4 regions of the Ruegeria sp. HKCCE3926 genome follow, and region 4 is predicted to be linked to each of the others. Evidence: riboswitches for the same ligand, from Rfam matches in the RefSeq annotation. Region 4 holds a riboswitch; each other region holds the start of a gene.
What was found. Region 4 has a riboswitch for cobalamin ahead of I9184_RS16180 (aromatic ring-hydroxylating dioxygenase subunit alpha). Riboswitches for the same ligand answer to the same signal wherever they lie in the genome.

Region 1 (5,006 bases), on a different contig from region 4:
CGGGTACGAGAAGAGGTTTGGACTGGTGGACGTGGATTTCGAAACACTTGCGAGAACGCCCAAAGCGTCTTTCATGGCGCTGAAATCCGCCCTGTCCGGGGGTCAGAGTGTCTCTCAGCCGTTAGCGCAACCATTCGGTGCCGTGCATGAGCATTGGAACCTGGTTGCGGATATCGGCGGTACGAACACACGTCTGGGCGTTGTTACGAACGGAGAATTGGCAGATCTTCGGAAACACCCGACGGGGACATTGGAAGATCTGCTCGAGGCGTTCCATGACCTCAGGGACGAGATCGGAACCAACCCACAGGCCGTCGTAGCAGCCGGAGCCGGGCCGGTCAGGGACGGAACGATTCAGTTGACCAACGCGAACCTGGATCTTTCGGAAACCGAGCTGACGAAAGCAACAGGAGCAGAGCGCACTTTTGTCATAAATGATTTCACCGCTGCGGCGTGGTCAGTGGCCGAGGTGACTCGGTCGGATGTTGCGGTCTTGCAGGGTCAGGCGACGCCGCCCGCAGGCACACGGCTGGTTGTAGGGCCCGGAACCGGGCTTGGCGTTGGTGCTTTGCTTTTTTCCGAAGGCAGGTATCACACGGTCTCCGGCGAAGGCGGGCACGTGGGCCTGTACCCGCGCCATCGCGACGAAGTTGATATCTTTGAGGCGGCACGTCGCATCGCACCGGGCTGTTTCTTTGGCGACAGCCTGGCGCTTGAAGCAGAAATGTTCCTGAGCGGAACCGGCCTGCCGATCCTGTATCAGGCGGTTGAATTGGCAGCCGGTCAGGCGCGGACTCAGGCGCGCTCTGCAAAGGACATTCTGAACGATGCCCGCAACGGCACCGATCTGGTCGCCGAAAAAGCAGCGCAGATTTTTACCACCCATCTGGGTGCTTTGATGGGTGATCTGGCGGTCACCTTGATGCCAGAGGGAGGCGTTTTCCTCGTCGGCGGCGTTGCCGAGAAAAACCGCTGGCTATTCAGCGACAACTTCAAGGATGCGTTCAACGGCGGCGGCCGCTTCAGCGATTTGCGCCGTTCCCTGAACCTTTACGTGTCTGAACAGGCAGAGTTCGGGATCATCGGCGCAAACAACTTCTGCAAGAACGCGCTGAGACAGCAACCAGACTGACCGAATTCTCTGTACCAAGAAGGACCAAGACATGATCCTGTGCTGTGGTGAAGCGCTGATAGATATGATTTCAGAACCGACCGCATCGGGCGCAATTGGTTTTGTGCCACATACTGGTGGTGCAGTTCTGAACACAGCCGTCGCGATGGGACGTCTGGGTGTTCCGGTTGGGATGCTGACAGGTTTGTCATCGGACATGTTCGGCCAGCAACTGATCGATGCGCTGAAAGCGAGCCATGTGGACACGACACATGTCATCATCTCGGACCGCCCTACCACGCTTGCCTTTGTGCAGCTCTCGGATAAACACGCGTCTTACAGCTTTGTTGATGAAAACACCGCAGGCCGGATGTTGCTGCCCGAGGACATGCCAGATCAGCTTCCCGCTGTCTCTGCCCTGTATCTCGGCGGAATCAGCCTTGCGTGTGAACCTTGCGCAGATGCATATGCCGCCCTTCTGGACCGCCACGGTTCCGACCGTGCGGTGATGCTGGACCCGAATATTCGCCCGGATTTCATCAAGGATCAAACCCGGTTTCGGACGCGTTTGAACCGCATGATCTCGCGTGCGGATATCGTAAAGGTTTCAGACGAGGACCTGGATTGGATCATTCCGGGCGCTGAATCCGAAGCCGCAAAAGCGTCTGTGCTGTTGCAGGCGGGTCCTTCCGTTGTCATCGTCACGCGCGGCAGTGACGGGGCGCACGGTTACCTGGCGGATGGTTCCGAAGTTTCGGTTCCCGTGAAACCCGTTGAAGTGGTCGATACGATCGGCGCAGGTGACACGTTCAACGCCGGCGTTCTGACCGAGCTCAGCCGCGCAGGGCATCTGACCAAGTCAGGTCTGCGCGGATTGACGGTTGAAAGCCTGCAAGCAGCCATGGAACTGGGCGCTGACGTGGCGGCCGTGACCGTTTCCCGAGCCGGGGCAGAACCCCCCTGGGCGCACGAACTTTGATCTGTGGGACGGCATGATGAAACGATCCGAAATCAACCGTATCAAGACCCGGGCACAGGCGTTCATTCAGTCCTTCGGTGCCGTGTTGCCACCCTTTGCGGATTGGTCGCCCGAGAAAATGCGCAGCCCTCTGGCCGAAACGATCCGCAGCCGCGGGCTGGGATGGGACATTACCGATTACGCCCAGGGCCGTTTTGATGAACTTGGACTGTTTCTATTCACTTTGCGCAATGGTGAGGCGAAGGATCTGAAATCCGGGCGCGGGATGCTCTATGCGGAAAAACTGTTGATCTCGAGAGAAAATCAGCTTTCTCCGATGCACCGGCATATCATCAAGGCAGAAGACATCATCAACCGGGGCGGCGGCGATCTCGTTCTGGAAATCCATGCGTCAGATCCAAACGGTGGCGTCGACCGCGACAACCCGGTGACGGTCCCAAGCGATGCCTGCCCTGTAACCTTGCAACCCGAAGAGCACTTGCGGCTGAAGCCGGGGCAAAGCGTAACTCTGATGCCCGGCATCTGGCACGCTTTCTGGGCCGAGCGCGGCGATTGCCTTATTGGCGAGGTATCGACCGTGAATGACGACCGTACGGACAATGTGTTTGAAAAGCCAATCCCACGGTTTTCAAAGGTTGAGGAAGATACCGAACCGGATTTTCTTCTTGTATCAGACTATTGACACCGTTCGGTCCGGGCTGGCGCACCAGGATCGCTGGCTCAACCGTTGCAATTCCGTCCACCACCCTTTCGCCTGCCGCTTGACAAGTCAGGCGTAGCCGGACTAGCTGAGCGGGATGGTTCCGTAAGGGATGAAAATGGGAACACGGTGCGGCGCTGGAATGTGCCAAGTCCGTGACTGCCCCCGCAACTGTAAGCGGTGAGCGACGCCACTTCACCACTGACCCAAAAGGGTTGGGAAGGTCGGCCAAGCAACGACCCGCAAGTCAGGAGACCTGCCATCACACTATGAACCAACCCGAGGCGGGGCGTCTCGGAAGGAGGCTTGATGGCGCGTTTGCGTAATATCCGGGTATGTGCCCTCTGTCTGCATCTGGCAAACGACGGAGAAGGCAATGACCTGCTATTCTGATCACTACGTTCTGATCTGTTCAACATGTCAGGGGACGATGTCTGCCGAAGCCGCGCAAGACGCGCTGGATGCCCGGTTGCCTGACGGTTTTGAAACCCGAATGGTGGCCTGCATGGCAGGTTGTGAACGGGCCATGACCGTCGGATTTCAGGCCCCGGGCAAAGCGCAGTACCTGTTTGGCGATATCACGACATCCCGCGATCTGTCTGCCTTGGTCGAATTTGCGATCCAGTTCGGCGACAGCGACGACGGCTGGACCAGTGCCTCGGACCGCCCCCCTGCCCTTTTCGCAAAGACCTTATCGCGAATTCCCGCGTTGCCTTTCGGGGGGTCATCATGAGTTTTCTGATTGCAGAGAATTTGGAATACTACGCGCTCAATGGCGACATCCTGTTGCAGGATGTGTCCTTTCGTCTGGAAGAAGGATCAATTCTGGCAATCGCCGGGCCGAACGGCGCCGGCAAAACCACTCTGCTGAAACTGCTGTGCGGGATTGAACGGATTGCGTTGGGCGATGTTTGGATAGAAGGACAAAGCCTTCGGACCCTGTCCGCCCGCCAACGTGCCCGCTCCATTGCTGTGGTCGGGCAGCAGGAAATGCCCGACGGGCGGATGCGCCTGCAAGACTACGTTGCGCTGGGGCAAATCCCGATTCAGGGCGAACGTTCGGTGACTCAGCACAGGGCTGATCTTGAACGGGTGCTGACGACGACCGAGCTGTTGCATTTTGCCAACAAAACGATGGGTCAACTGTCCGGCGGAGAACGTCAGCGCGCGCACATCGCGCGCGCGCTGGCCCAGAACCCGTCCTTGCTGTTTCTGGACGAGCCAACCAACCATCTGGACCCCGATGCCAAGGGGCACATGCTGTCTCTGGTCGCTGATCTGGGGGTAACGGTCGTCATGATCGTCCATGATCTGGTCATGATCCCGGAATTCGCCACCCATGTGGCGTTGATGAAAGCCACGCGCCTGACGGGGTTCGGGCCTGTTGGCGAAGTTCTGACCCCAGACCGGGTAAGTGAGACATTCGGCGTGGATTATCTGTGCTTTCAGCACGAAGGCCGCATGATCCCCGCACTGGACATCCGAAAACGGAAATTGTCATAATAACAGGAGCTTACATATGATGCAGAAACTCTGGCCGGTGGTTGTCTTCGCTGGCTTCGCAGGTGGCGTGGCAGCGGAAGCCGTCACCGTGGACAATTGCGGCGAACCGCTGGTTTTTGACTCGGCGCCGGAACGTCTGGTCGTGCATGATATGAACATGGCGGATATGGCCTTTGCACTCGGCCTTCAGGACAAGATCGTGGGACTTACCGGGATTTCGGGCTGGTACAAAACCAGCCCTGACTTTGATGCTCAGCGCGGCGACATCCCAGAGCTTGCCCCCAAGTACCCGACGATTGAAAACCTTGTGGCCGTCGAACCTGATCTGTTTTTTGCCGGTTGGTACTATGGCATGAAACCCGGCGGAGATGTCACGCCCGACACGCTGGAACCCTTTGGTATCAAGACCATGATCCTGACCGAAAGCTGCGTGCATCTGGACGAGGATCGCCCCGAATCCAGCATGAACCTGTTGTTTGATGACGTTCTGCGCCTGGGCAAGGTCATGCAGGTCGAAGACAAGGCCGAGGCGCTGGTTGCCGGCTGGAAGGACAAGTTGTCCGCCATTCAAGCAAAAACAGCCGATCTGGAAAAGCCGCGGGTATTCCTGTTGGACGGACCGGCCGATGCTCCGTTTACCGCCGGCAAGTTCGCCATTCCCGATGCGATGATCGCAGCCGCTGGCGGTGAGAACGCAACTCATGATCTGGATA
Region 2 (5,006 bases), on a different contig from region 4:
AGAACGATCAGCGGCACCAGAGAGGGGTTCACGTGCAAAAAATGTTGAACCGTTCCGACAAACCCGCGGTGGTGATCGTCAAATTCAGCAATCTGTTCCGGGCTGCCTTTTGCAGCGGCTTCGAAGTCGTCTGATCGTCGTGAAGTATCGGACATAAAGGTTCCCCCAAAGCGTCAGGTTACTGACGACTTTAGCAAGTTTTCGGGCGAATGGGTGGTTTGAAAAGCGGAAGGCCGCCCTCTGCGGCCCTCCGGGTGGTCAGGTTAACCCCAGCAGAGGTCCATGCCTTCTTTGACCGAGATCGACTCGACGCCTTCGGCAGGCTTGTCCGTTACAAGCGCTACGCCGGTGTCAAAGAAATCCTTGCCAGGCGTGTTTTCAGGCTTCACGCCTTCGTCCGCCCATTTCTTGACGGCCGCAACACCTAGCGATGCCATCAACAGCGGGTATTGCTGCGACGTCGCGCCGATAACACCATCGGCAACGTTTTGGACACCCGGACAGCCTCCGTCCACGGAAACGATGAGCACGTCATTTTCGCGCCCGATGGCTTTCAGCGCCTCGTAGGCACCTGCCGCGGCAGGTTCGTTGATGGTGTGAACAACGTTGATCGTGGGATCTTTGGCCAGAAGGTTTTCCATCGCGCGGCGACCACCTTCTTCGTTGCCGGCAGTGACATCACTTCCGACCAGTCGTGGGTCATCTTCATCACCGATTACGTTCGGGTCCGCCAGATCGACACCAAAGCCTTGCAGGAAACCCTGATTGCGCAGCACATCCACTGTCGGCTGACTGACGGCAAGATCCAGTGTCGCGATCTTGGCGTCGTTGGCCGCGTCGCCCAGCGTGGCTTTGGCCCATTGTCCAATCAGCAGCCCGGCAAGGAAATTGTCCGTGGCAAAGGTTGCGTCAGCCGAGTCAATGGGTTCCAGCGGCGTATCCAGAGCGATAACCAGAACACCTGCATCCCGCGCCTGCTTCACGGCCGGAACGATGGATGATGTGTCCGAGGCCGTCAGCAGAATGCCCTTGGCGCCGTCCAGAATGCAGGTCTCAATGGCTTGCACCTGCGTTTCATGGTCACCGTCAACTTTGCCTGCAAAGGCTTTGAGCGTCATTCCCAGCTCTTCCGCCTTCGCTGTCGCACCTTCCTTCATTTTGACAAAGAACGGGTTGGTGTCTGTCTTGGTGATCAGACAAACGGTTTCGCCTTCCGCCATTGCACTGCCAGCCATGGCAGTAACCCCGAGCGCAGCAGCACCCGCAAGTCTTGCAAGTTTCATCGATTATCCTCCCAGTTTTTCCTGTGCCGTACAGGGCACGAGGGCGATCAGGCAAAAACCCTGATCTCATAAGAAACAATCACAAGATTCGAAATTTGAGTCAATAAATAAATCACTCTTATTTATTATTGACAGGGCGGGCGGGCTTTCTCATTCTTCAGCAGGAAAGGGGTGGTCGTGCCGGAAAATTCATCTCGGAAAAATTCGATTGGCCTGCACGGGTCAGAGGTGCGCGGAACCAATCAAAGCGGGATGCGGGCCCGGAACGAACGGCTGGTGTTGTCGCTTGTCCGGCGTCATCAGGCTCTTGCTAAGTCCGAGATTGCGCGCATGACCGGACTGTCGGCGCAAACCGTTTCCGTCATCATGCGGCTGCTTGAGAAGGACGGTTTGCTTTTGCGCGGTGAGCCGGTCCGCGGGAAAGTCGGGCAACCTTCCGTTCCCATGCGCCTCAACCCGGATGGTGCGTTTTTCTTTGGGCTCAAGGTCGGGCGCCGCAGTACCGAGCTGGTATTGACTGACTTTGTCGGAAATGTGCGGCAACGCGAGCGGCGAACCTATGACTATCCAACGCCAAAAGCCACTTTGGAGTTTTCTATACAGAGTCTGGGGAAAATGATGTCATCCATGTCGCCCGAGGCCAAAGGCAGGATTGCGGGTCTTGGAATTGCCATGCCGTTCTACCTGTGGGACTGGGCCCAGACCCTTCAGGTTCCTCAGGAAGAAATGGACCCGTGGCGCGTATCAGACCTGAAGGCTGACCTGGCTCGTCGCCTCGATATGCCGGTTTTTCTGCAAAATGACGCCACTGCGGCTTGTGGGGCGGAATTGGTATTCGGTCCGGCCGATGGACCAAGGGATTTCCTGTACTTCTATATCGGGTTTTTTATTGGCGGCGGTGTGGTTCTCAATGGTGCGATCTTTTCCGGGCGTGGAAACTCGGGCGCAATCGGCCCCCTGCCTGTACCGGATGGTGCGGGTGGTGTCAGACCGCTTATCGACGTGGCCAGCCTGTATGTTCTCGAGCGTGCAATCACCACAGCAGGGGTAACGTCGCATTCCATTTGGGAAACGACCCAGCGTTGGGATGTGCCAAAAATTCAACTGGAAAACTGGTTGAAACGGACGGCAAGCGGGATTGCTTATGCGATTGTCTCATCCTGTAGCCTGATAGATTTCGAATGCGTGAAGATTGACGGCTGGATGCCGCAGGACATCAAGGCGCGTTTGGTTGAAATGGTCGAAGACAAACTGTCCGAGCTGAACCTGACCGGTCTCGAGCACCCCGTGGTGCTGGCAGGGACCGTGGGCCCGGATGCACGCTCACTGGGCGCGGCAAGCCTGCCATTGTCGGAAAGGTATCTTTCAGAAGCTTAGATGTGAAATCACCCTGTTGCCTTGGATATTTCACAAACCGGTTCACTCTCGCAAACTGCCGAGCTCATAATTTTCGATGGCCGTAACACATTTTCGTTGACGGAAGGCTGAGTTGTCTGGCAAGCCGCTCGGCATGTCCGGTTCCGGGGCTTGCTCTGGAATCAATAGGGAATGCGGTGCGGGCTTAGGCCCAATTCCGCAACTGCACCCGCAACTGTAAGCGGCGAGCAGGGCTGAAACGCCACTGGGGTTTGCCCCGGGAAGGCCAGTCCAACGCTTTGACCCGCAAGTCAGGATACCTGCCGGACATGTGTCCTCATAAGGGGCACTCCTAATCGGCGACGGGATGTGCGTCGTACCAGGATGCCTGAAAGGGTGATTTGGCGTTGAATGTCCCGTAGTCAAAACGAATTTCGCGCCGGGATTGGCGCGACGGGACAAGGACGACTGTTCATGAAAACGCTGCTCAGCGCAGCCGTTGCCGCGGTGGCTCTTCCCGCCATCGCAGATGCGCATTTTCTTTTGGAATACACTACCGATACCATGATCCAGAAACCGGGCGATGTGCCGGTCAAGCTGATTTTCTGGCATCCGTTCGAGAACGGCCACGTCATGGATCTTGAAAAGCCGCAGGAATTCTATGTGATCCACAACGGTGAAAAGACCGATTTGCTGGACACGTTGGAACCTATCCGGTTCACCGGCGGGGAAAACGAGGGCGTGGCGTTCAAAGGCAGTGTCCCGGTCAAACGGTCGGGCGACTATGTGCTGGTGACGGTTCCTCAGCCTTATTACGAGGAATCCGAAGACATCTATATCCAACAGCTCACCAAAGCCTTCCTGAACCGCAACGAATTGCCGACCGACTGGATGAATCCCGTAGGTTTGCCGACCGAGATTATCCCGCTGAACAAGCCGACCAACATCATCGCGGGTTCGACTTTCACGGGCCGTGTGCTGGCTGATGGTCAGCCGGTTGCGGGGGTCGAAATCGAGATCGAGTACATGGCCGCCGAGCCCGACATGGAAAGTTCGGCCGCTTCTACACCGAAAGTCTCTCCGATGCCGGGTGGTGCGGTGGTCGCCATATCTGACGACAACGGGTATTTCTCGTTCGGCGTTCCAAATGCCGGTTACTGGGGTTTCGCAGCACTTGGTTCCGGTCCGGCAACCGAACATGAGGGCAAAGAACTCAGCCAGGATGCGGTCATCTGGATTCGCTCCTGGGATCTGGAGTAACCCAAGATGCACATCGTCGACGGAGCCCTTTCCAACCCGGTTGTAATTGGCGGCGCCATAGCCGCCGCGGGCGGGATCGCCATGGGTCTCAGGTCTCTGGATCTTGATCGCATCCCCACTGCGGGCGTGCTGTCAGCCAGTTTCTTCGTGGCATCGTTGATCCACGTACCCATTGGTCCGTCGTCGGTCCATCTGATCCTCAACGGCATGGCCGGGCTGCTGCTTGGTTGGGCCGCATTCCCGGCTTTGTTCGTCGGGCTTTTGCTACAGGCGGTCTTTTTCGGCTTTGGCGGGTTGACGGTGTTGGGGATCAACACCGTCAACATCGCCTTTCCAGCTGTGGTGGCCGGAATGTTGTTCGGTCGTCTGATCGCGCGTGGAACGCCTTTGCAAGGTGCGATTTGGGGGGGCGTCGGCGGCGCATTTGCCATTGCGGCGACAACCGGCATGGTCGCGTTTTCCCTGGCGCTGTCGGGGGATGAATTTCTGCCTGCCGCCAGGCTTGTTTTCTTCGCCCATATTCCTGTCATGGCCATTGAGGCGATTTTGACCGGGTTCGCCGTGTTGTTGGCACGCAAGGTCAAACCCGAGCTGTTTATAAGGGAAGCAGCCACATGAAGCATCTGGTTGTCATATTGGCCGTGTGCTGCGCACCTGTGCCTGCCCTGGCGCACAAGGTCCTAGCCGGCGTTTTCGAGTCGGAAGACGTCATCGAGGGCGAAATCGGCTTTTCCAACGGCGACATGGCAAGCGGCACCGAGGTCATTGTCACCGGCCCGGATGGGGCCGAGCTGGGTCGATCGGTCACGGATGCGGACGGTTTCTTTGTCTACACGCCGACCTCGGCCGTGGCGCACACTTTCTTTGCCGACCTTGGCGCCGGGCATGTGGCCGAAGTCACGATGCCTGCCGAAGATGTCGCGCGGATCATGGGCGTTGCTGTGGCAGAAAACGGTGACTCATCTTCGGCTGCTGTGACGCAGGCCAGCGGTTCGGCGGCGTCTCTCAGCGCCGAAGAACAGCAGGTTATCGCCAAGGCCATACGTGACGAATTGCGCCCGCTCAGGCGCGAGATTGCGGCCTATCGCGAACAGAATGACCTGCAAA
Region 3 (5,006 bases), on a different contig from region 4:
GCGTGATCTCGGCCAGATCGCGCAGCACCGCCAGCGGGTCTGCGCCTTCGGCGTATTGGCCGCTCAACTCGGTAAGTGCTCCGGCGGCATCGCCGCGCAGGATCATATCCATAAGGTCCAGAACCCGGCCACGGTCTGCCAGTCCAAGCATTGCACGGACCTGATCGGCGGTCGTCTCGCCAGCCCCATGCGAAATCGCCTGATCCAGCAACGAGGTCGCATCCCGGGCCGATCCTTCCGCTGCTCGGGTGATCAGCGCCAGCGCGTCTTCGGCGATCTGGGCGTTTTCCGCTTCGGCGATCTTGCGCAGCAGGCCAATCATGTCTTCGGGTTCGATCCGGCGCAGGTCGAAACGCTGGCAGCGGGACAGCACAGTGACAGGGACTTTGCGGATTTCAGTGGTTGCGAAGATGAACTTCACATGCGCGGGCGGTTCTTCCAACGTCTTGAGCAGCGCGTTGAACGCACTGGTCGAGAGCATATGAACCTCGTCGATGATATAAATCTTGTAACGCGCGCTGGCGGCGCGATAGCGGACACTGTCAATGATCTCGCGGATGTCGTTGACGCCCGTACGGCTGGCGGCGTCCATCTCCATCACGTCGACATGGCGGCCTTCCATGATGGCGACACAATGTTCACACTGACCGCAGGGTTCGGTCGTGGGGCCACCGGTTCCGTCGGGTCCGATGCAGTTCATCCCCTTGGCGATGATCCTTGCGGTCGTGGTTTTGCCGGTGCCGCGAATACCGGTCATGATGAAGGCCTGCGCGATCCGGTCGGCCGCGAACGCGTTTTTCAGGGTGCGCACCATGGCATCCTGACCCACCAGATCGGCAAAGGTTTCCGGGCGATATTTGCGGGCGAGAACCTGATAGGCGGGGCTGGAGCTGTCTGTCATGTCTTCTCGTTGGGATTCGGTGCTTGGGCACAGCGTAGTGGCCACCGTTGCCCGCGTCCACAGCGGGGCGCGATGATTTTTGATTTAGAAACGAGTCGCTTTCGCACTAAACTGCATCAGCGGATTTAATGGCTCATTTTTGTATAGAGTTCTTTGGGGAGGACAGGATTCATGTCGCAGTTGGTGATCTACGCCCTGCAAGTCGGTGGCGGAACGCTGGCGCTGACCTCGATGCCCGGACGCGGCGGAGATTACTCCAGCGATCTGGATATGATCGCAGCCTGGCAGCCTGGGCTTGTTGTTTCGATGACGACGGATGTCGAAATGCTTCAGGACGGGGCGCAGGAATTTGGCAGCGATATTCAAAGCCGCGCCAGCCGTTGGGTTCACCTGCCGATCGAAGATTTCGGAGCGCCGACAAAAGCGATTGATGACGCGTGGCCGTCCGTCAGCGCCGCGGCCCGGCACGCGCTGTCCGGCGGAGGTCGCGTATTGGTACACTGCCGCGGGGGCTGTGGCAGGTCAGGTATGATTGTCCTGCGGCTGATGGTCGAATGCGGCGAAGGCGCGGACACGGCGCTGCAACGATTGCGGGCGGTGCGCCCTTGCGCCGTCGAAACGGATGCGCAACTGGCCTGGGCCTCTCGGCGTGCCCAGGCACAGGTCAGTCTGGATTCAGATTGAAATCTGCGCGGGCGCGCAAGCAGGTTTTCGAGGCCGGATCGTAGAAACTTCGATCATCGCGCAGGGTGGGGTTTTCACGACGCCGGATGGCATCGCACTGAACGTGTTTCCGAAGATCAGGTCGGCATAGCCGTTCAGCGGCTCAATCGTGGTTTCGGGCTGCGTCCCGCAAAAGACACGAATGCGGTCTGATTGCGCGCGGAAAATTGCATGACATCCTTCGCTGCAATGTGACAGCTCGCTGCTGCCCTCAATCTCGAAATCGTCACTTGTGGCCGAGGTCGCCTGGGCCATGGCTTCGGATATCGAGCGCGCCAGCCGCGCCAAAGCGGGACAGGTTTTGCCCGTCCGCTGACATACTGTTGCACTGAATTCATGTGTCTTTGTCTTCCAGATCATCCTGCGCCCTCCGCGCTTGGTGGACAGGATATTTGGGACAGGTGGGACAGCGTGATGCCGTCAGGACCTGCCCGGACACCCCGCCCGAGTTTCGGTTTCGTTTCCGATGGCAGGTCTCCTGACTTGCGGGTCATCGCTTTGCCGACCTTCCCAGCCTTTGGGCCAGTGGTGTTTCGGCATCGCTTACCGCTTACAGTTGCGGGGGCAGTCGCGGATTTGGTTGTTGCCTGCATGACCAGACATTACCGCACCGTGTTCCCTTTTCATTCCGACCCCTTGTGGAGGCCGGAAACCATCACACAACCGCTAGCGTTTGAGCACGCATCGAGTCAAGCCGATCTTTTGACCGGACGCTTGGTCATGCTGGATACGGTGTTGGTTCATGCATAGTGTCGAGGGCGTTGAGGTTCGGAAACCGGATTTACCAAGCGCAAAGCCAGAGATCATGTTGGACACAGAGCAAACGGTAATGACCGAAGAATTTCGCTTTCCGTCCGGGCAGAAAACACTGTCTGCCCGGTTGTACAGCCCGCTGTCTTCGCCCGAAATCGTCGTCGTGCTGAACAGTGCAACGGGTGTGCCGCGCGATTATTACCGTCATTTCGCACGATGGCTTGCTGCCGAGCGGGGTATGGCCTGCCTGACCTATGACTATCGCGATTACGGGCATTCCTTGACCGGCCGCCTGAAAGATTCGCGTGCGACCATGGCGGATTGGGCCTTGATCGACATGCCCGCGGCACGGGCAGAAATGCGCAGACGGTTTCCCGATTCGCAGCATTGGACCATCGGCCATTCGATCGGCGCGATGTTGGGGCCTGTGCAGCCGGATATCGATCTGATTGATCGCATGATCTGTGTGTGTTCGGGGCTGGTAACCCTAAGCGACCATCCATGGCCCTATCGTGGTTTGGCAGGATTGTTCTGGTATGGTCATGCCCCGCTTTTGGCCCGAGCCCTTGGCTACCTTCCCGGAAAGGCGATCGGGTTCGGCTCGGATCTGCCGGCATCGGTCTATTGGCAGTGGCGCAAATGGTGTACGGCGCCTTTGAACTATGTGCCTGAAATCGGGCATGAGTTACCTGCGGCGCAGTGGAAGGATTCTGGAACGCCCGTGGATCTGTTCACCTTCGAGGACGACCAGATGGTGCCGCCGGAAGCGGTTTGGCGGCTTGCGGATCTTTACGGCCCCGATGCCAACCGCCACCTGCTGAGCCCTGCCGATTTCGGGTTGCCTGAGGTTGGTCATATCGGAGCATTTGCCCGGCGCAATGCAGCGGTTTGGCCGCGACTGATCGCTTGATCAGACGCGGCGCAGGACGGGCCGGGCACCGTCCAACGATCACCGGTTGCGAAGTTTCTTTTCCTTCATGACGCCACGGACCATCTTGCCGAACGCTTTGTCCCGCGCCCGGGACTGCGCGACGGTTTCAGAATTGCGCTGATCTTCGCGCCGAAGCTTGCGCCACCGGTCCAATCGAGCCGGATCAAGCGTGCCGTGGCTTATTGCCTTTTGCACGGCACATCCGGGCTCGGAGCTGTGCTGGCAATCCGAAAAACGGCAGTCCCGGCTCAACTCGGCAAGGTCCGAGAAAACGTCGTCGATCCCGTCCCGAGCGTCCAGCAGGCGCAACGCGCGCATTCCGGGTGTATCGATCAACCAGCCACCGTTGCGCATCCGGTGCAATGCGCGTGCGGTCGTCGTGTGCCGGCCCCGCGCGTCATCCTCGCGAATGTCCGAGGTGGCGAGATCCTGATCGGTCATGGTATTGGCAAGTGTCGTCTTGCCAACGCCCGACGATCCAACCAGCGCTCCGGTCTGGCTTTTGGGGCACCAGGACAGAACCTTTTCAACCTCTGCCGGGTCCAGCGCGTTGATCGCCAGAACCGTCAGGAACGGATCCAGAGATTGCACCTGCCCCGAGAAACTGTCGGGGTCCGCCGATTTGTCGGCCTTCGTCAGAACAACGACCGGGTAACACCCGGCCTGATGCGCGAGCGCCAGATATCGTTCCAGCCGGGGCAGTTTGAAATCGGCATTGCACGAGCTGACGATGAACAGCACATCGACATTGGCTGCGATCAGTTGCGTCGCGGCGCCTGTACCCGCGGCGCGTCGGTGCAGCAGGCTGCGCCGGTCGAGCAAATGGCGCACGCGTTTGTCGTCATCGGCGAGAACCCAATCGCCAACAGCATAGCTGCCGGTCGTTTGATCGGGGGTCAGTAACGGGACTTCGCCGTCAGGGTTAAGCCCTATCAGGCGGTCCCGATGAACGGAAGTGATGCGAAAAGGCGTGCAGGAAGGATAAGCCGCGTGTTGCGCGGCAAAGTGAGAGGACCATCCCAGGTCCGAAAGTGCAAGAAACATTGGTTTGCCTGTCGTCAGAAACAGCACTCCCGACGGATGGCGATCGCTCATCCCCGGGTCATGTGTTCAGGCAGTCAGTCGATACCGTGAGGTCAGAACCGTGCTGCCCGAAGGATCTTTGCTACAATCATAAAGCCCTCCTGCGGCCAAGGTTCGTAAAGTGAGAGGTTGGACATCGACCCAAGCGGGGCTCGTTGTGGCTGCTTCCTTCCGGACCTGACCAGGTTGGCGAGGCGCTCGCCCGCGCCAACCTCTCGACTCTGGATATAGGGAAGGCTTCGGCAAAAGACAACCCGTCAGAGCGTCAGCCGAATGCGAGCAAAACCGTTTTCGTCAGGTTCCAGAATCTTGGGGGCAAACCTGTTCAATTCGTCAACATACTTCAAAGCACCGGGACCGGTCCGAAGAATGGTCGTCACCCCCGATTTCGGCATCAGAGAGAACGGGTAAGGTTGCCGGGCCAATGGGTCGGGTGGCAGGCGGTGCGTCATGTAGTCCCGCAAAATGTCCCGGATATCCAGCGGGGGCAGATCGATGGCCGGGGCCGACGACACATGCGGGAAATGTCCGCCCCCGCTTGCGCGATAATTATCGAGCGCGACGACAAATGCCTGATCAGGTTGCACGGCTTGGCCTGCGCAAGTCAGATGATGC
Region 4 (5,006 bases):
TGGCGAAGCGAACCGATCCGAAAGAGCTGATGACACTGGCCGCCTATCGTGAAGGCGGGCAGTTGACCGGGGTGGTCATCGCAGCCAGCGCTCCGGCCCTGTTGGTTGCTTTCGGGGCACACTCCCAAGGCTACCCCGCATTCGGCGCGTTTCTTGGGCTGCTGTCCGTTCTGACCCTGATACTGACGATCCCGATCTGGCGACGCAGACCGATCACCGGATCAGGCCTGTCCTTTGCGGGTCTGGGTCAGGCCGGTGGCTTGCGCCTTCTTGCGCTGGCTTTGGTCAACAGCCTCCCGGTTGCCATAACCTCCACCCTGTTTCTGTTTTTTGTGGAAGACCGGCTGCAACTGCCGGGCAAGGCGGGTCCTTTGTTGATCCTGTTCTTCCTGAGCGCAGGCGCGAGCGTTCCGCTCTGGGCAAAGCTCAGTAACAAAATTGGCCCGAAACAGACTCTGATTATCGCCATGCCGCTCTCGATCGCCGGCTTTATCGGCGCTGCCACACTGAGTTCAGGAAACCTTGCGGGTTTTGCAATGATCTGTCTCGCCTCGGGCGCGGCGTTGGGCGCGGATATGGTCGTGTTGCCTGCGATGTTCTCGATCGTGCTTACCCGGGCCGGGCTGAACGCATCAGCCGCGTTTGGCATCTGGTCCTTCGCTGGCAAACTGGGCCTCGCCCTGGCTGCCTTTTTCACTCTGCCGCTGCTGGAACGCAGCGGTTTCACCCCCGGTCAAACCAATTCAGCACAGGCTCTGGATACACTCAATCTTGCCTATGCGGTGCTGCCCTGCATCCTGAAAGTCGGAGCGTTCGGGATGGTGTTGACCCTGCCCACCGAGGTCACAAGCAAATGAACGCTTTCAGCATCATCCTTCTGGTCCTTCTGACCGCCGTCTTCATCCGTGCAAGGCTGCTGAGCTTTCGCGCGCAATCGCCGTCCGATTACAGTGGCACCGGGCCAAATTTTTCGCTGAAAAAACACCTGAACGGAGAGATCTTGTCCGAAGGCCTGATCTATGGCCCCAACGGCAAAATGTCGAACAGCTTTGTCGCGCGCATGTCCGGCGAATGGCAAGGCAACTCGGGCACGCTGACCGAGTACTTCACCTATTCCAACGGAAAACAGATGACCCGCAAATGGTACCTGACGCTGGGAACTGGCAACACATTCACGGCAATGGCGGATGATATCGTGGGCGAAGGTCGGGGCATCATCTCGGGGTCCGCGGTAAAACTGACCTATCGTATCATTCTGCCAGATGACGCTGGTGGACACACACTGGATGTCACCGATTGGATGTACCTGACAGAAACCGGCGTCATCATGAATCGGTCCGAGATGCGCAAGTTTGGCGTCAAGGTCGCGGAACTGATCGCCACAATGCGTCCAAGCCCCAGATCGAAACCGATGCATCCAAGTGGGTCAAACGGGTATGACGCGACTTCGGAAGGGAAGCCGTTGCAATGATCACCTTTCGCTCTTTCATCGCCTGCATTGCCATCGCAAGCCTTGCAATTCTGGCGGCCTGCTCCAGCAAACCGAAGGTACCAAAAACGTTTCTGTCGGACCGACAGTTGAACCTGGAAGAGTTTTTTGAGGGTAAAACAGTGGCCTACGGTCAGTTTCAGGATGTTCTGGGAAATATCCCCCGCAGATTCACGGTTGATATCGACGGAACATGGGACGGCGAAACCCTGACCCTGGTCGAAGACTTCGTCTACGACGATGGCGCGACGGAACAACGCATCTGGACATTGACCAAAACCGGAGAGGATACGTGGACCGGTACGGCGCCTGGCGTGCTGGGCACCGCCAGCGGGATTGAACGCGGGGATACGTTCAACTGGAAATACAAGATCGACCTGCCGATCAAGGACGGGACCATGCGTGTCAAATTCGACGACTGGATGTGGCTGCTGGATGACGACCGTCTGCTGAACCGCGCGTATGTCTCACGCTATGGCGTCCGTCTGGGTGAAGTCATCCTGTTCTTCGAGAAGAAATAGGGCCGTCAGGCCCGGTTTCATCACAAAAGTCAGTAGAAAATAAACTCGTCCACCAATGCTGTCGTCGATCCCTTGACCTCACCGGCCGTGTTTGCCCTTGGCCCGTCCGAGGCTGCGCCCTCGGCGCGTTCGCCGCCCTCGACCTTCAAGCGCGCGCGTTCTATCTGCCCCCAGAGGAAAAACAGACCATCCCGTTTTCCCATGAGGCGCGAAGGAACTGTTGTCCGCAAAACACCTGTTTTCGGTTTTGGCATCTGCTCTCTTACTGCCTCCGGTGTTTTCCACCATTTTCGGAAAACGTAATGGTTTTTCCCGAAAAAGACAATTTTTTATGGACAAAATGAGGTTTTCTACCGTCCGTTGACAGGATGGACTGACAACTCTCGCATGACGGATATTCGCCTTCTTCACCTGCCTCATGGCAAGCCAGCACTATCCCAAACGGATCAACTTCACCCAAAAGGGTTTGCTGCAAACCTCCTTCACTTGGCCTGACTCTCTCTTTTCCAGCCATGCTCAGGCGACGTGCAGCGTTTCGTTTCTGAGCAGAGCAGCCGGGCCTTCGCTGTCACGGCTGGGGGACAATTTGACGGCGCGGATGTCAGACGTGGCCGCATCCATCGCAAAGCCCACTGGCCCCTGCAGAACGCCGTGCTGGCGGGCTTGCCATGCCCCTGTGCCAAGGACCGTGATCCCGGCGCCGTCCACTCAGCCGGAAAATTTCCATGTCTGTTTTGAAACCGGAAATGTCGCAAGCATTTCAGCGCCCAAGCAGGTAGAAAGTAGGCTGCCATCGTGAGGTGCCGCTGTTTGATTCTCAGACCGCGGAGAATTGGGAAGCCGGTGGAATTCCGGCGCTGCCCCCGCAACGGTAAGGAAGGTCAGGTTCGACAATCAACCACTGGGACGAGGATCCCGGGAAGGTGTCGCAACCGGGTGCAAGCCCCTTTCAAGTCCGGAAACCAGCCTTGCAGATATGTCAAACCGCGGGTGGCGGTGGGGGCACGGGTTTCGGACGTGGTCCTCGCGCGCCTCCGGACGGTTCCTCCCTGTCATCTGCCCAAGCAATGCCGCGGGGCGCGGCAGGAGAGCCAGAAGTGAACAATGTCCAAAACCTGTTGGCGCGTCGAATCCCGGGCTATGCTCTGGAACGGGCCTTTTACACCGACCCCGAGATCTTTCAGACCGACCTGGAAACCATCCACTATCGCGAATGGCTCTTTGCCATTCCGGCCTGTGAACTGGTGAAAGCCGGCGACTATGTAACGTACAACGTGGGTGCCTATCGCGTGATCATCGTGCGCGGCGCCGACAACCAGATCCGGGCGTTTCACAACACCTGCCGCCATCGCGGCTCGATCATATGCAAGGCGGCAAAAGGCAACGCGCCGAAGCTGGTTTGCCCGTATCACCAATGGACCTACGAGCTTGACGGCTCTTTGCTGTGGGCCCGCGACATGGGGCCGGAGTTTGATCCCAGACAGCATGGTTTGAAGACGGTTCATTGCCGCGAGCTTGCCGGGTTGGTCTATATCTGTCTGGCGGATGTCGCCCCGGATTTTGACACGTTTGCCAATATCGCGCGCCCGTATCTTGAGCCGCATGATCTTGCGAATGCCAAGGTCGCATTCGAAAGCTCGATCATCGAGAACGGCAACTGGAAACTGGTCTGGGAAAACAATCGCGAGTGCTATCACTGCGGCGGCAACCACCCTGCGCTGTGCCGGACCTTCCCTGATGATCCGAGCGTGACGGGGATCGAAGGCGGTGAAACCCCAGCCTATATGCAAGCCCATTTCGACAGGTGCCAGTCAGCGGGTATGCCATCGCAGTTCTATCTGCACGAGGACGGCCAATTCCGTCTGGCGCGGATGCCGCTGAAAGAAGGCGCCGAGAGCTATACGATGGACAGGAAATCCGCCGTGCGCCGCTGGTTGGGCCGGTCGCCCTTTGCGGATGCGGGATCGCTTTTGAAGTTCCACTATCCGACCACGTGGAACCACTTTCTTGCCGATCACTCGATTGTTTTCCGTGTTACGCCGATCAGCCCGACAGAGACCGAGGTCACGACCAAATGGCTGGTCAACAAGGATGCGGTTGAAGGCGTTGACTACGACGTGAAACGCCTGACCGAAGTCTGGGTCGCCACGAATGACGAAGACCGTCAGGTGGTCGAGGACAACCAGCAGGGCATCAACAGCCCGGCCTATGTGCCCGGCCCGTATTCAGCCATTCAGGAATCCGGCGTACTGCAATTCGTGGATTGGTATTGCAGCACAGTGTCGGCCCGCCTGACCCCTGACTACATGGCGGCGGAGTAAGTCTGATGAAAGATCTGGACACGCTTTCATCAGCCGTTTGGCAGGATGGAGAGATGCTGGAATGTGTCTCGGTCGTGCCCGAGATGCCGAACACCGCCAGCTTTTCGTTCCGAGCCCCCTCGGGGGCGCAGTTCGCCTATCACCCCGGTCAGTTCCTGACGCTCGAGATTCCGGCGCCCGGCCAGCCCGGGGGAGTCGTGTATCGCACCTACACGATCTCATCGTCGCCATCGCGGCCGCGGTCGATCACCATCACCGCCAAAGCGCAACCCGACAGTATCGGCACGCGCTGGATGCTGGACAATCTTCAACCCGGCATGCGGCTCAAGGCCATTGGGCCTGCGGGCCTGTTCACCAACGCACTGAGCGATGCGCGCAAGTTCCTGTTTATCTCGGCTGGCTCAGGCATCACACCGATGATGTCAATGACCACCTGCATGTGGGACGAAGGCCGCGATCTGGACGTTGTCTTCATCAACTGCGCCAAGCGGCCATCCGAGATCATCTTCCGCCAGCGCTTGGAACAGATGGCCAGCCGCACGGATGGTTTGGACCTGAAGTTCGTGGTGGAAGAGCCGGACCGCTACCGCCCATGGACGGGATATCAGGGGCAGTTCAACCAATTGATGCTGGGCCTGATGGCGCCGGATTACCTTGAGCGCGAAGTCTATTGCT

Region 1: linked by a shared signal. The riboswitch ahead of I9184_RS08895 (DUF1636 domain-containing protein) and the one ahead of I9184_RS16180 (aromatic ring-hydroxylating dioxygenase subunit alpha) in region 4 are both predicted to bind cobalamin.
Region 2: linked by a shared signal. The riboswitch ahead of I9184_RS20155 (DUF4198 domain-containing protein) and the one ahead of I9184_RS16180 (aromatic ring-hydroxylating dioxygenase subunit alpha) in region 4 are both predicted to bind cobalamin.
Region 3: linked by a shared signal. The riboswitch ahead of I9184_RS19990 (hypothetical protein) and the one ahead of I9184_RS16180 (aromatic ring-hydroxylating dioxygenase subunit alpha) in region 4 are both predicted to bind cobalamin.

Annotation. Positions count from the first base shown of each region.
Region 1 covers NZ_JAEDOU010000002.1:142,804-147,809, reverse strand. Annotated here, with positions in the region: partial or broken gene I9184_RS20880 (GH1 family beta-glucosidase) at 1-97, shown strand, start outside; gene I9184_RS20875 (ROK family protein) at 74-1,132, shown strand; gene I9184_RS08905 (carbohydrate kinase) at 1,164-2,090, shown strand; gene I9184_RS08900 (D-lyxose/D-mannose family sugar isomerase) at 2,107-2,772, shown strand; cobalamin riboswitch at 2,872-3,069, shown strand; gene I9184_RS08895 (DUF1636 domain-containing protein) at 3,167-3,523, shown strand; gene I9184_RS08890 (ABC transporter ATP-binding protein) at 3,520-4,293, shown strand; gene I9184_RS08885 (ABC transporter substrate-binding protein) at 4,310-5,006, shown strand, end outside.
Region 2 covers NZ_JAEDOU010000013.1:17,754-22,759, forward strand. Annotated here, with positions in the region: gene I9184_RS20140 (ABC transporter permease) at 1-155, opposite strand, end outside; gene I9184_RS20145 (sugar ABC transporter substrate-binding protein) at 264-1,283, opposite strand; gene I9184_RS20150 (ROK family transcriptional regulator) at 1,536-2,660, shown strand; cobalamin riboswitch at 2,782-2,982, shown strand; gene I9184_RS20155 (DUF4198 domain-containing protein) at 3,114-3,899, shown strand; gene cbiM (cobalt transporter CbiM) at 3,906-4,517, shown strand; gene I9184_RS20165 (cobalt ABC transporter permease) at 4,514-5,006, shown strand, end outside.
Region 3 covers NZ_JAEDOU010000012.1:46,372-51,377, reverse strand. Annotated here, with positions in the region: gene I9184_RS20000 (DNA polymerase III subunit gamma/tau) at 1-934, opposite strand, end outside; gene I9184_RS19995 (dual specificity protein phosphatase family protein) at 1,073-1,585, shown strand; gene I9184_RS19990 (hypothetical protein) at 1,577-1,984, opposite strand; cobalamin riboswitch at 2,075-2,296, opposite strand; gene I9184_RS19985 (hypothetical protein) at 2,454-3,287, shown strand; gene rsgA (ribosome small subunit-dependent GTPase A) at 3,327-4,403, opposite strand; RNA gene ffs (signal recognition particle sRNA small type) at 4,511-4,609, opposite strand; gene I9184_RS19970 (bifunctional 2',3'-cyclic-nucleotide 2'-phosphodiesterase/3'-nucleotidase) at 4,649-5,006, opposite strand, start outside.
Region 4 covers NZ_JAEDOU010000007.1:51,891-56,896, reverse strand. Annotated here, with positions in the region: gene I9184_RS16205 (MFS transporter) at 1-857, shown strand, start outside; gene I9184_RS16200 (DUF3833 domain-containing protein) at 854-1,471, shown strand; gene I9184_RS16195 (DUF3833 family protein) at 1,468-2,010, shown strand; gene I9184_RS16190 (hypothetical protein) at 2,040-2,264, opposite strand; partial or broken gene I9184_RS16185 (IS5/IS1182 family transposase) at 2,566-2,718, opposite strand; cobalamin riboswitch at 2,792-2,996, shown strand; gene I9184_RS16180 (aromatic ring-hydroxylating dioxygenase subunit alpha) at 3,078-4,331, shown strand; gene I9184_RS16175 (hybrid-cluster NAD(P)-dependent oxidoreductase) at 4,337-5,006, shown strand, end outside.